One region of the Paenibacillus sp. FSL R7-269 genome, then DNA from elsewhere that is predicted to be linked to it. Evidence: predicted binding sites of a transcription regulator. Region 1 holds the regulator's gene; the other holds the start of a gene.
What was found. Region 1 encodes LexA, which represses DNA repair genes until DNA is damaged. Its sites were predicted from a motif close to CGAACATATGTTCG; they were not measured.

Region 1 (6,916 bases):
GGGATAACTACATTTTGTTCTCAGTATTTAGCGTACCAGACCTTAAAAATACCAATTTTTTTACCAGGGATGGCGGGGCTACTAAGAAGTATATTGGATTGTTTAAAATCCTTTTTATCAAGCTGTAAATATGGTTTACATATTGTTCCATGACCCGGTATAATTAAATAGATGGTTGTCGGAATCTTTTATCATGGTTGTGGAACAAGGAGGAACGAAGTTGAATACGGCTTATAAAGTACTGTCCAGTGATGCTGATCTATTCGCTGCCGCACTGGCACAGGTACAGGTCTACGTCGTTCAGCTGGTTGATGGCAAACCGCATGTGATTGCTGATTATGCCGGACCTGTACAGAAATGGACACCGGAGTACATAGTGCTGGCCGGAATGACTTATAGACGCGATGAATTTGAATTCCGGGTACGGTTGAACAAAAAGTAAGCAGATTACCTGTCCGCTGCTTGCTGCTCTAACATTACTGCCGAATCACACAAGCTTTGGAGTCCTTCTTGGCATCTCTTATACTATCCAAGTGTAAAAGAGGTGTAAAGATGAGCCAAAGAGAACGTAACCGGATTCGCAGAGCCATTAATGTCCTGCTGACACAGCGGGCTGTCCTGCTGGAGAGACTGGAAGAAATCAATGAGAATCTGCGCAGAGTGCCTAGAGGTTCGCGGGCCAGAAGAGAGCTGCTGGCAGCCAGAGAATCGATCCGCGAGGCTATCCGTTTGAATACGGTGGCTATCCGTCTGTTGAGAAGTGTGCTGTAGTCTGTATCCGCTCTAATTCATTTGAATCACTGGAACCCTTGGGGCGCAATCTGGCGTCTCAAGGGTTTTTGTGAGTTCCTATTCCCTGATGGTGACACGAGTACCTATGGGAACGAGGGCAGCCAGGGTGAGAACATCTGCGTTATACATGCGGATACAGCCATGGGAGACCATGTGGCCGATGGAAGCAGGGTTATTGGTTCCATGGATGCCATAATGCGGCTTGGATAGACCCATCCAGAAGGCTCCGAACGGGCCACCCGGATTGGGCTGCTTGTTAATGATGGTGTATTCGCCAACAGGCGAGACGGTTAACATTTTGCCGATGCCGACAGGGAAGCCTCTGGTGACGACGTCATTATCCAGCAGGTACAGCATGCGCTGTGACAGATCGACGATAATTCGGTAATTGGGCATACAGATCAGCACTCCTTTGTAACAGGATATGTGCGGAGCTATGCAGCGGTTCTCAGAAAAAGTGGTCAAAAAGCTTAATGAGAACAAATGTTTGCATTCGGCTTTTTGGCCACTTTAAGAAGTGAAATGAACAGAAAACAGGCTGCTTCGCATGGTGCGGAGCAGCCTGTTCTTAAGCGGGGAGTAGATTAGTGGATATCGCGGAATAATCCGATGACCCGTCCCAAAATCGTAACCCGGTTAAGGCGGAGAGGCTCGTATGCCGGATTCTCCGGCTGCAGCCTGATATGATCCCGTTCCTTGTAGAAGGTCTTGACAGTTGCTTCATCTTCTTCGGTCATCGCTACAACAATATCGCCATTGTCGGCAGTCTGCTGCTGGCGTACGATGACATAATCCCCGTTCATAATTCCGGCATCCACCATACTGTCACCAAGGACAGATAGCATAAATACCTTGTTATCGCCTACATAATGAGCAGGTAACGGGAAGTAATCCTCAATATTCTCTGTAGCTGTAATAGGAACACCAGCTGTAACCTTACCCACTACCGGGATGCGGGTAACGGTCTGGACGAATTGATGCACATTCTCTGAATCTTCCTGGCCGAGCAATTCAATCGCACGCGGCTTCGTAGGGTCACGGCGGATCAGGCCCTTCTTCTCAAGCCGGTCCAAGTGACCATGCACGGTAGAGCTGGAGGCCAGGCCGACAGCCTCGCCAATCTCGCGGACGGACGGAGGATAACCCTTGCTGCGGACTTCATTACGTATAAATTCCAGGATCGCCAGCTGACGACTAGAAATCTTTGACATCGGTATCAACCCCATATACTATGTTTGGGAAAATTATAACATAGAACTTCCGTTCGTACAAACATAAGTTCTAAAATGAGGAAAAAAAGAGAACGCAAATAAAGAGAACAGACGTTCCGAAAAAACTATTGATCGAAACACATGTTCGTGTTATATTATTTTCGAAAGCAAGAACATGTGTTTGGAGGATGATGATCATGTTAAAGTATAGTACATACAACAGCATCTACAATAATGAGGATATCAAGGTGTCCGCTCCCGGTAATCCAACTGCTCATAGTAATGTAACCAAGGTCAAGGATGCGATTCTTCATAGTCTCACTGCGCTATCATCACTATTCCGTCAGGTCAGCCTGATGAAGATGGTTTTGGTGCTGATGCTTGTTATTTCGGGATTCACTGTGGTGGGGAATGTTTTTGCCGGTTCGGTCTCTTCACTGAAGCCGGATAAGCGGATCGTAGTCGAACGCGGTGATACCTTATGGAGCATTGCGTTAAGTAACAAGCCTGAGGACATGAGGACAGCCGTATATATAGAAGGAATAATGAAGACGAATCATTTGGAGAACAGTGTCATTAAGGCCGGAGATATTCTGACTTTACCTTTATACTGAAGGATTGTGTCAGACTAATGATCGACTCGGAGAGCTTTCAGGGGGTAGACCTTGACAAGCTCTTTTTCTCATGGCAAAGTTAAAATGAATTTAGAGGGAGGGAAACGTATTGAATATTGACGAATTGGTCGCACGCATCAATGAATTGGCACGCAAAGCTAAGAACGGCGGCCTGAATGAAGAGGAACTGGCTGAACGTGCCAAGCTCCGCGAGATTTACCTGGGGAATATCCGCACTAACTTTCGGGCCCAGCTTGATACTATCGAAATTGTGGACAATCCGGAGCATGAAGAGGGCAATAACGGACTTAAGCATTAGCCTGTTGCCTTTTCATAGATAATACAGGATGACTAGGGGGAACTTACATGGCCCGTTCTTGGGAAAGAATGGTTCAACGCAATACCAAGCAAATTAACCAGCAAAGAAAGAAGCAGGGGAAGGATTCCATTTACACTTCCAGCACTAAGACTGCCGCGAAAAGCATTGATATTTTCAAAGGCCGGAATATTGTATTCCCCGTTGTACTGATGCTGCTTGGCATCATGTTCTGGGTGGTAGGCTCAATTGACGAGGCCAAAGGAAGCGGGATTCTGGCCAACTGGCTGGGTGTGGTGCTGTACTTCCTGCTTGCTGCGCTGCTGTTCTTCCGCCGTCCGTTCCTTAAGGTTGAGCGTGCGCGTATCTCTACTATTAAATACAACCGCGAACGCTTCCTCGCTGCGGCGGATATTGAGAAGATCACTTTATCACGCAGTGTAGTAACCATTAAGTATAAGGGTAAGCGCAAGCAGTGGATTTTCTCCAAGCTGATTAACCGTTATGACACCGCTGCGATGGGGGAACGTCTGGAACAGTTCGCGAAGAACAACAATATTGAACTAGTGCACGAATAGGAAGACAGACCAGCATATAGGGAGTGGGAGAAGAAATGCCGATTACCGCCGTACTATTTGACCTTGACGATACCCTGCTGTGGGATGACCGCAGCGTGGAAGAAGCCTTCCGCTATGCTTGTGAGGCTGCTGGAGATTCCGTTGATCCACAGGAGCTGGAAGCTGCTGTACGCAGAGAAGCCCGTGCCCTCTATGAATCCTATGAGACATATCCGTTCACCAAGCTGATCGGTATTAACCCGTTTGAAGCGCTATGGGCGAACTTCACTGCCGGTGAACAGCCGGAGTTCCGTCAACTGGAGCAGCTTGCCCCCGTCTACCGTAAGGAATCCTGGCGCCGCGGCCTCGCCTCACTCGGAGTAGAGGATGAAGCGCTGGCTGCACAACTGGCCGATAAGTTCGCCGCTGAGCGCCGCAGCCGTCCCTATATCTATGAAGAGACGCTTCAGGTGCTGGACGAGCTGCGCGGCAAGGTGAAGCTGCTGCTGCTGACGAACGGCTGCCCGGCACTTCAGCAGGAGAAGCTGGATGGTGTACCGGAGCTTACCCCGTATTTTGACCATATTGTGATTTCGGGAAGCTTCGGCAAAGGCAAGCCGGACAAGGGAATCTTCGAGCATGCGCTCGGACTGCTGGATATTGCTCCAGAGCAAGGTATAATGGTGGGTGATAAGCTTACGACAGATATTCTAGGCGGCTTATCCGCCGGACTGACCACAGTCTGGATCAACCGAAATAGGAAAGCTTCGGACCCGGAGATTACGCCGGATTATCAGATCAGCCATCTCTCAGAGCTTCTGCCGCTGGTAGTCTCCCTGTAAATTGAATTCCATGAAGCCAGTATCCTATTTATGTGGATATTGGCTTTTTTATATCTGCTATATTGTTTGAACTTGAAATTATACTGTATAGGGAAAAGTGGCGGAGGAGAAATTTGGAACTGAAGGAGCGTTAGCGTCCGCCTGAAAGCTTTCCGAAGGAAAGCTCGCGTCGTAAGCATCAGCTGTTACCCGATTTCAACTGCTAGCAGCGGTTTAATTCAAGAAATCTGGGAACAACAGCGGCCGGAGGGCCAAACATTCTTTGGAGTCACGGCAATCCCAATACAAACACTTGAATCAAAGATATGACTATTCTCATATTCACGAGTGAATCATGCAGCTTCTTTAAGGCAAATTGAATAAAATGTGTATAATAAGGAGAGTAGCGATCTGACTTTCATTGTAATATAAAAATGATATGTTTCATGGATGAAGAAGAATCTACCTATGAACCGGGAGGACTTCAGATGATGAAGCCAAGGATACGCAGGGGACTGATGTGCATTGTGATGGGGATGACGCTAGCAGGATGCTCGGGGAATAAGGAAGACGAGATGCAGATGCAGATGCATGCTGCGGCCAACTCCTCCATGTCACCGATTAAGGTGGAGCTGAGCTGGAACCCGGAGGAAGTAACCGCAGGTACGGCAGTTAGCTTCAAGGCTGTCGTGACACAGGACGGTGAACCGGTAGATGATGCTAGAGAAGTTATGTTTGAGGTCAATGAGGCCGCGGATAAGACCAAGAAGGTTGAAATCAAGGGTGAAAGTGACGGAGAAGGGGCTTATGTCGCGGAACATACCTTTGAAGAGGCGGGCGAATTCAGTGTCACTTCACATGTGACTGCCCGGACGCAGCATTCCATGCCAAGCAAGAAACTTATGGTAGCGCCGTAATAGAAATGAAATCAATGGAAATACAAATAATGCAGGGTGGAAAGGAAGGCTTTCCGAAATCCCTTTATTCTGCTAAAATTACTCTAATGTTTCACTGGGGGGATGGAAAGTGGCCAAATACACACTTGCTGAGAGCTTGCAGCAGCGCATATTGATACTGGATGGAGCTATGGGTACCATGATTCAACAGGTGCCGCTTACCGGCGAGGATTTCGGCGGGGATGACCTGGATGGCTGTAATGAAATGCTGGTGCTGACCCGTCCGGAGGTTATTCAGGACATTCATGAGAAATACCTGGAGGCCGGTGCGGATCTGATCGAGACAAATACCTTCGGTGCCACCTCAGTGGTGCTTGCTGAATATGATATTCAGGACCGTGCCCGGGAGATTAACCTTGCGGCCGCCAGACTTGCACGTAATGCCGCAGATAAATATGATACACCGCAGCGCCCGCGTTATGTTGTAGGAGCTATGGGACCAACCACGAAAACGCTCTCTGTCACCGGGGGAGTCACGTTCAAGGAGCTTGTAGACAGCTATGAAGAACAGGCGGTTGCGCTGATCGACGGTAAGGTGGATGCACTGCTCCTGGAGACATCCCAGGACACCCTGAACGTGAAGGCTGGAAGCATTGGTATCCGTAACGCCTTCGAGAAGAGCGGAATTACGCTGCCGGTGATGATCTCGGGAACCATTGAACCTATGGGAACCACGCTGGCCGGACAGAATATCGAAGCCTTCTATATTTCACTGGAGCATCTGAAGCCGGTGTCCATCGGACTGAACTGTGCTACCGGACCGGAATTCATGCGGGATCATATCCGTTCGCTGTCAGCGATCTCTTCAGCAGCTGTCAGCTGTTACCCGAATGCGGGTCTGCCGGATGAGAACGGGAATTATCATGAATCCCCGGATTCCCTGGCCCGTAAGCTGGGCGGCTTCGCGGAGAAGGGCTGGCTGAACATTGCCGGTGGCTGCTGCGGAACCACTCCGGATCATATCCGTGCGATGGCTGAAGTCATGGCGGCTTACCCGCCGCGTAAGCTTGACGGCCAGCATCCTCCGGCCTTGTCGGGGATTGAGCCTGTGTATGTGGAGAGTGAGAACCGTCCGTATATGGTCGGTGAACGGACCAATGTCCTCGGTTCCCGGAAGTTCAAGCGTCTAATCGTCGAGGGGAAATACGAGGAAGCTTCGGAGATTGCCCGGGCCCAGGTAAAGAGCGGTGCACAGGTCATTGATGTCTGTGTCCAGGACCCGGACCGGGATGAGACGGAAGACATCATGCGGTTCCTGGAGCTGGTGGTGAAGAAGGTCAAGGTGCCGTTAATGATCGATACGACGGACCCGAAGGTCATTGATCTGGCCTTGCAGTATTGTCAGGGCAAAGCGATCATTAACTCCATTAACCTTGAAGATGGTGAAGAGAAGTTCGAGCATGTCACACCTCTTATTCATAAATACGGAGCAGCGATTGTTGTAGGAACTATCGACGAGACTGGTCAGGCTATCCTGGCAAAGGACAAGCTCGAGGTTGCCAGACGTTCCTATGATCTGCTGGTCAACAAATACGGTCTGGCTCCCGAGGATCTGATCTTCGATACCCTGGTGTTCCCTGTAGGTACCGGGGATGAGCAGTATATCGGCTCCGCGAAGGAGACGATTGACGGCATCCGTCTGATCAAGG
Region 2 (6,916 bases), on a different contig from region 1:
CTTCATCAATCCGCTATACATAAAGAACGATTCGATCTTCAATTACGAGGGCTCTAACCTGGGGGTGTCGGATAACTTCCAGATGCACGGCAAGAAGCCGGAGATCAAGGTGCTGAGCTTCGAGGTCATCCGGCCCACGGAGGAGCTTCAGCGGGATTTGTTCCTGATGCCCCATGATTTCGTGTATAAGATCGTGCGTCTGCGTCTGTTTGAAGGTGCGCCCTTCATGATTGAGACGGGATATATTCCGATCAAAATTGTGCAAAATCTCGACCAGACGATTATCGAGGGCTCGATTTTTCATTATCTGGAGGAGTCGCGCAATCTGGCGGTGACTAAATCCTTTTTGTCTATTTTTGCCGAGCCTTCGCTGCCGAATGACCAGGAGCTGCTCCATCTGAAGGAGAATGAACCCGTAGGGATTATGGAAGGAATCTTCTTCCTGGATAACGGCACGCCGTTTGAATTCTCGCATATGCGCTTCCATTATGAGTATCTGAAGTTCAACACGTTCGTGTCTGTGCATTAACGGGTGGACGTTGTAAATAGCATAACTGAGGTATAGCAGGCCGGGAGGAGTCCCGGTCTTTTTGGCATCTTTTCGGACATAACAAATTAATCCATAAATATAAAAAAGAATATAATTTTGTGCGAATTTTGCAGCGAATTTCATACTATGTTCAAAATTTCACAATATTGGACCGTATTAATTTCTAAAAAGATTGAATTTCTGAAATGCCGATGTATGATGTAACTGTAGAAGTGATACATTCAAAATACAAAGAAAAAGATTAGGGAGTGGAAGACATGGGATTAACAATCGAACAGGTGGATTATTCCTCGAAAACGTATCTGGAAAAGCTTGACGCTTACTGGCGTGCAACGAACTACATCTCCGTAGGCCAGCTTTATTTGAAGGATAATCCGTTGTTAAGAGAACCGCTGAAGGATGCAGATGTCAAAGTGAAGCCGATCGGACACTGGGGCACCATCCCTGGGCAGAACTTTATCTATGCGCACCTGAACCGTGTAATCACTAAATATGATCTCAACATGTTCTATATTGAAGGCCCGGGCCATGGCGGTCAGGTGATGGTATCGAACTCTTATCTGGACGGAAGCTACACTGAAATCTACCCCCAGATCACCCAAGACATCCCTGGTCTGAAAAAGCTGTTCAAGCAATTCTCTTTCCCTGGCGGTGTAGCCTCCCATGCTGCTCCTGAAACACCTGGATCCATTCACGAAGGCGGCGAACTGGGTTACTCCCTGTCGCACAGCGTGGGTTCGATTCTCGATAACCCTGATCTGATCTCTGCAGTAGTTGTAGGTGACGGCGAAGCAGAAACCGGCCCTCTGGCCGCTTCCTGGCTGTCCAACCGGTTCATCAACCCGATTACAGACGGTGCTGTATTGCCGATTCTGCATTTGAACGGCTTCAAGATCAGCAACCCTACCATCCTCTCCCGGATGAGCAGAGAAGAATTGACCGCATATTTTGCCGGAAATGGCTGGGAAGCATTCTTCGTAGAAGGCGAGAACCCGGATCTGATGCACCCGGAAATGGCGAAGGTGCTGGATACGATCGTAGAGAGAATTGCCGCAATTCAGAAGAATGCCCGTGAAAATAATGATACTACCCGTCCTGTATGGCCGATGCTGGTCTTCCGTACGCCTAAGGGCTGGACTGGTCCCAAAGCATGGGACGGCGTGCCGAATGAAGGCTCCTTCCGTGCCCACCAGGTGCCGATTCCGGTTGATCAGAAGAACATGAAGCATGCTCCGGCATTGCTTGAATGGCTGAACAGCTACAGACCTGAAGAATTGTTCGATGAGAACGGCCGTCTGAACGCGGATCTGGCTGAGCTGCTGCCAACCGGCGACAGACGTATGGGGATGAACCCTGTAACGAATGCCGGCAAGCTGATCAAAGACCTGCACAAGCCGAACTTCCGCAACTACGCCCTGGATAATTCCGTTCCGGGTCAAGTGATTGCACAGGATATGGCCGTGCTGGGGAAATACCTGAAAGAGGTTGTTACGCTCAACGAAGAGAACCGCAACTTCCGGATTTTTGGACCGGATGAGACTATGTCTAACCGTCTGGGACCTGTATTCGAAGTGACCAAGCGCCAATGGATGGATGCCATTCAGGAACCGCAGGATGAATTCCTTGCTCCATACGGCCGTGTCATTGACTCCCAGTTGTCTGAGCATCAGGCGGAAGGGATTCTGGAAGGGTATGTCCTGACTGGGCGCCACGGATTCTTCGCCAGCTATGAAGCGTTCCTGCGCGTGGTTGACTCGATGATTACCCAACACTTCAAGTGGCTGCGTAAGGCGACAGATCAGACCTGGAGAGAAGATATTCCTTCCCTGAACGTGATCGCCACATCGACCGTATTCCAGCAGGACCATAACGGTTATACCCACCAAGATCCGGGTCTGCTCGGCCATCTGGCTGACAAGAAGCCTGAATTCATCCGTGAGTATCTGCCGTCCGATGCGAACAGCTTGTTGGCTGTCTTCGACACGATCCTGAATGACCGTCAGAAGATCAACCTGATTGTATCCTCCAAGCATCCGCGTCCGCAGTGGTTCTCGGCTGACGAAGCTCAGGAGCTGGTAACTAAAGGCCTCAAGATCATTGACTGGGCCAGCACCGACAAAGGCGGAGAGCCGGATCTCGTCATCGCTTCTTCGGGTACAGAACCAACTATGGAAGCCTTGGCTGCCATCTCGATCCTGCATGAGAAGCTGCCTGAGCTGAAGATCCGTTACATTAACGTAGTCGATCTGCTGAAGCTGAGAAGTCAGAAGCTTGATCCGCGCGGCTTGTCTGACGAGGAGTTTGATCAATTTTTCACAAAAGATAAACCGGTCATCTTCGCCTTCCACGGCTATGAAGGCCTGATCAAAGACCTGTTCTTCGACCGCCACAACCATAACCTGCATGTGCATGGCTACCGCGAGAATGGCGACATCACTACACCGTTCGATATGCGTGTCCTCAACCAGATGGACCGCTTCGACCTCACGAAGGAAGCTGTGCTGAGCCTGCCGGAAGCAAGCAAATACCAGTCCATCGCTGACGAGATGGATGCCATCGTGCAGAAGCATCATGCATACATCCGCGAAGAAGGCATTGACCTTCCAGAGGTTGAGAACTGGGTATGGAAGGCTTTGAACTAAGGTTAGGACGATAGAGTTATTTCATTAATAATATAGAAGGCTTGAATCAAGGAGCGCTCCGGTTAGTCATGTTGATGGCTGCGGGGCGCTTTTTGTATCCGATGATTGAAGTTGGATGTCCGGGATCGATGAGGTCTTCGGCGCTTCCGGCTGCAATGCTCTCTTCCGCTGCCCCGCAGAAAGTACAGGCACACCGCCCCTCCCATTCATCTCCACCATGTGCTTCCAGTAGCGCTTCGGCATCAGTGAGGAACGCAGCCGGTCGTTGTAGCGCTCCTTGATGCCGATGGCATTGTAGAAGCCAGTCCATAAGCGGCGGTACGCTTCCTCCGTCTCATCGGGCTCGGGCGGGGTCCAGCCGTTTAACGGCACGATGGCCTCCCGTCCGGGCTCATGAATCAGCGCAGCTCCGTGCGTCTGATCGTAGATCATGAAGCTCTCCCCCTGGAACCGGTCGCAGAAATGCTCCTGGATCACAGGCAGCACATAGCCCTGCGGTTCAATGACTGCGGCCATGACCGGTCCGTATACGGAGAAGCGGACGAAGCCTGTATACAGATGCGCTTCATGCCGGAGCTGCTGTACGGCCTTCATTAGTGTGTTCACCGTGTCGTCGGCCAGCATATTCATCACCTTGCGGCCATGCTGGAAGCCGAGATACAGGAAGTTCAACAGCAGCATTTCCTTCTCGGGAGCGCAGCTCCAGAAGCCCAGACGCACCAGTTCTTCGGCCTCCCGGCTGATCCGCAGCGGCAGGGATTTCAGTACCCGTGCTGCCTTGTCCTTGTCAGTCTCGATCCATTTGGCCTCCAGCAACAGCCCCTGCTCTGCATCTGCGGAATGTATCGTTAACGGAGTCTCCTTCCAGGCATAGCTCTCGAACACACAGCACAGCAGGCCCTCGAAGCTTCCATCATAGGTGTACGCCAGTGCGGACGGCTTGAACATCAGGCCTTCGCCCCCTTCTTGAGCAGGTTCCAACTATCTGCTGCCGGAAGTGCTGACAGGTTGAAGTCGTCGAACAGCGTGAGTTGCTCCACCTGCGGCTGCTGGAGAGCGAGCTGCTCCCCGGACATGAGTGAGCGAAGCAGGGTGTGCTCGCTTACCTTCAGTCCCTCCAGCGGTTTGTCCTTACAGGTGATGAAGAACTGAGCACGCTTGAGGACCACTCCCAGCTTCTTCAGCGCATGGAAATCGAGCGCTCCGGCCCGTCTGGCCTTCACGATCCGCTGTGCGCTTCTTACGCCGATGCCGGGTACACGCAGCAGCATTTCGTAAGGGGCGCGGTTGATCTCAACGGGGAACTGCTCCCGGTGGTTAACGGCCCAACTGCATTTGGGGTCCAGCAGCGGATTGAAGTTCGGCACGGCCTCATCCAATAATTCATTCGCCTTGAAGCCGTAGAAACGCAGGAGCCAATCGGCTTGATAGAGCCGGTGTTCCCGCAGCAGCGGTGGCTTGGTGTCGAGAGCGGGCAGGAGGGAATCCTCCACAACCGGGGTGTAGGCGGAGAAGAAGACGCGCTTGAGCGAGTATTTGCGGTATAATCCCTCCGTCAGATTAAGAATCTGGTAATCCGTATCTGGCGTTGCCCCCACGATCATCTGGGTGCTCTGTCCGGCCGGAGCGAAGCGGGGCGCGTGATTATACCGGACGATATCGGAGCGGTTCTCCTTGATCCGGCTGCTAATCAGCCCCATCGGCTTCAGGATGGATACCTTGCTCTTATCGGGGGCGAGCCGTCCGAGACTCTCCTGCGAGGGCAGTTCGATGTTGACGCTCATGCGGTCGGCGAGCAGCCCAAGTCTGGACAGCAGGGCTTCGTCTGCTCCAGGGATGGCTTTTACATGAATATAACCGTTGAAATGATAGACATTGCGCAGCAGCTCAAGTGCGCCGATTAACTGCTCGGTGGTGTAGTCGGGACTGCGCATAATGCCTGAGCTGAGAAATAATCCTTCTATATAATTACGGCGGTAGAATTGCATGGTGATATCTGCGATCTCTTCGGGGGTGAAGGCCGCCCGGCGAATGGGGTTGGACTTGCGGTTGATGCAATAGGCACAATCATATACACAGCCGTTGGTCATAAGCACCTTCAGCAGCGAAATACAGCGGCCGTCCGCCGCGAAGCTGTGGCAGATGCCCATCGCAGGGGTGTTGCCGAGCGTCCCGGCCTGGCCCTTACGGTCGGAACCGCTTGAAGTGCACGCCACATCGTATTTGGCTGAAGCGGTCAGAATCTCTAGTTTCTCCATTACATCCACGGTCTCAATCCCCCTCATATGTGAGCATTATATATCGAACGTACGTTCTTGTCAAAGCGTAATCCACCTCCCCGGCCGCCTGCAAAATGTATGCGCATTCCTTCTTGTGCTATAATAGAAATTGATGGTTCATGGAATGAGGAATCATGCGATTATTGAAAATCGGGTTAGGAGTGTTGCTAAAGTGAGAGGATATAACATATGGCGGCCTATCATGCTGATAGCCGTCGCGCTGCTGACAAGACAGCTAGTGACAAGTGTGTGCCTGATGTTCGGCATGTCGCAGGAATCGGCAGGCAGTGTAGCCATGCTGGGCATGATCGTTGCTGCTCTTATTATGTACAACCGCATGATGAAGGGCCGCCGCCGCAGATAAAATAAACAGAAGATCCGGACGTATTTATTCAGGCGCAGCGGATTGCATAGGAACAGGCTTGAAAGACGCCCGCACAGGTGTCTTTTTATTTTTAGAGCGGTGCTTGAATAATATGGCTGGAGCTTATATTCTTAGAAGGATATGCTATATGCAAGACCATACAGATTCAAGGTAACGTACATTCCCTTCGGGAGGGCGTTATTTATAGAATCAACCCACAGCATGGGAAATGAACATACAGGAGGAAACCAATTGAGTACACAGAACATTGGAGTGCCGTTAGAGGGTTTTGCAGAATTTAGCCGGACGGTAGCCGCAGAAGGCGCGGTACTGCTTAAGAATGAGGGACAGGTGCTTCCGCTGGGTAACGGTGAGAGCGTTGCTGTTTTTGGCAGAATACAGGTGAATTATTACCGCAGCGGTACTGGATCGGGCGGTAGCGTTCACGTTGCATATACGACGAACCTGCTGGATGGACTGCGCAGCAAGAAGAACATTAGCGTGAATGAAGAACTGGCTGCAGCCTATGAGGCCTGGATCGGGCTTAACCCGTTCGATGACGGCGGCAAGGTATGGGCTGCGGAGCCGTGGAACCAGAAGGAAATGCCGCTTACGGACGAGCTGGTGAAGCAGGCACGAAGCCAGTCAGCCAAAGCGGTTGTGGTTATAGGACGTACGGCGGGCGAGGATCAGGATAATGCCGATACCGCAGGCAGCTACCGGCTGACGGAAGATGAGAAGGCGATGCTTGTCTCGGTTACGGCTCATTTTGAACAGACGATTGTGGTGCTCAATGTGTCCAATATCATGGATATGAGCTGGGTGAATGACGCCGCTTATGTGAATCCTATCTCTGCTGTGATCTATTCCTGGCATGGCGGCATGGAAGGCGGCCACGCGATTGCCGATGTTCTGGCCGGAGAGGTTACGCCAAGCGGCAAGCTGACGGACACCATCGCGTATTCCATTGAGGATTACCCGTCGACCCGCAACTACGGCAATGAGTTCAAGAACCTGTACGAGGAAGATATCTATGTAGGCTACCGCTATTTCGAGACCTTCTGCCCCGATAAGGTTCAGT

Region 2: a site for LexA is predicted at 5,495-5,508, ahead of C162_RS03510 (putative DNA modification/repair radical SAM protein). Genes of this name have one in related genera too.

What each region holds. Positions count from the first base shown of each region.
Region 1 covers NZ_ASPS01000030.1:201,598-208,513, reverse strand. Annotated here, with positions in the region: gene C162_RS15920 (hypothetical protein) at 1-128, shown strand, start outside; gene C162_RS15915 (hypothetical protein) at 221-442, shown strand; gene C162_RS15910 (hypothetical protein) at 553-771, shown strand; gene C162_RS15905 (L,D-transpeptidase) at 850-1,188, opposite strand; gene lexA (transcriptional repressor LexA) at 1,377-2,003, opposite strand; gene C162_RS15895 (LysM peptidoglycan-binding domain-containing protein) at 2,201-2,617, shown strand; gene C162_RS15890 (DUF896 domain-containing protein) at 2,727-2,936, shown strand; gene C162_RS15885 (hypothetical protein) at 2,984-3,511, shown strand; gene C162_RS15880 (HAD family hydrolase) at 3,547-4,332, shown strand; gene C162_RS15875 (FixH family protein) at 4,800-5,228, shown strand; gene metH (methionine synthase) at 5,398-6,916, shown strand, end outside.
Region 2 covers NZ_ASPS01000009.1:61,596-68,511, reverse strand. Annotated here, with positions in the region: gene C162_RS03525 (GntR family transcriptional regulator) at 1-529, shown strand, start outside; gene C162_RS03520 (phosphoketolase family protein) at 808-3,192, shown strand; gene C162_RS03515 (TIGR03915 family putative DNA repair protein) at 3,259-4,140, opposite strand; gene C162_RS03510 (putative DNA modification/repair radical SAM protein) at 4,140-5,450, opposite strand; gene C162_RS03505 (hypothetical protein) at 5,674-5,835, shown strand; gene C162_RS03500 (glycoside hydrolase family 3 C-terminal domain-containing protein) at 6,088-6,916, shown strand, end outside.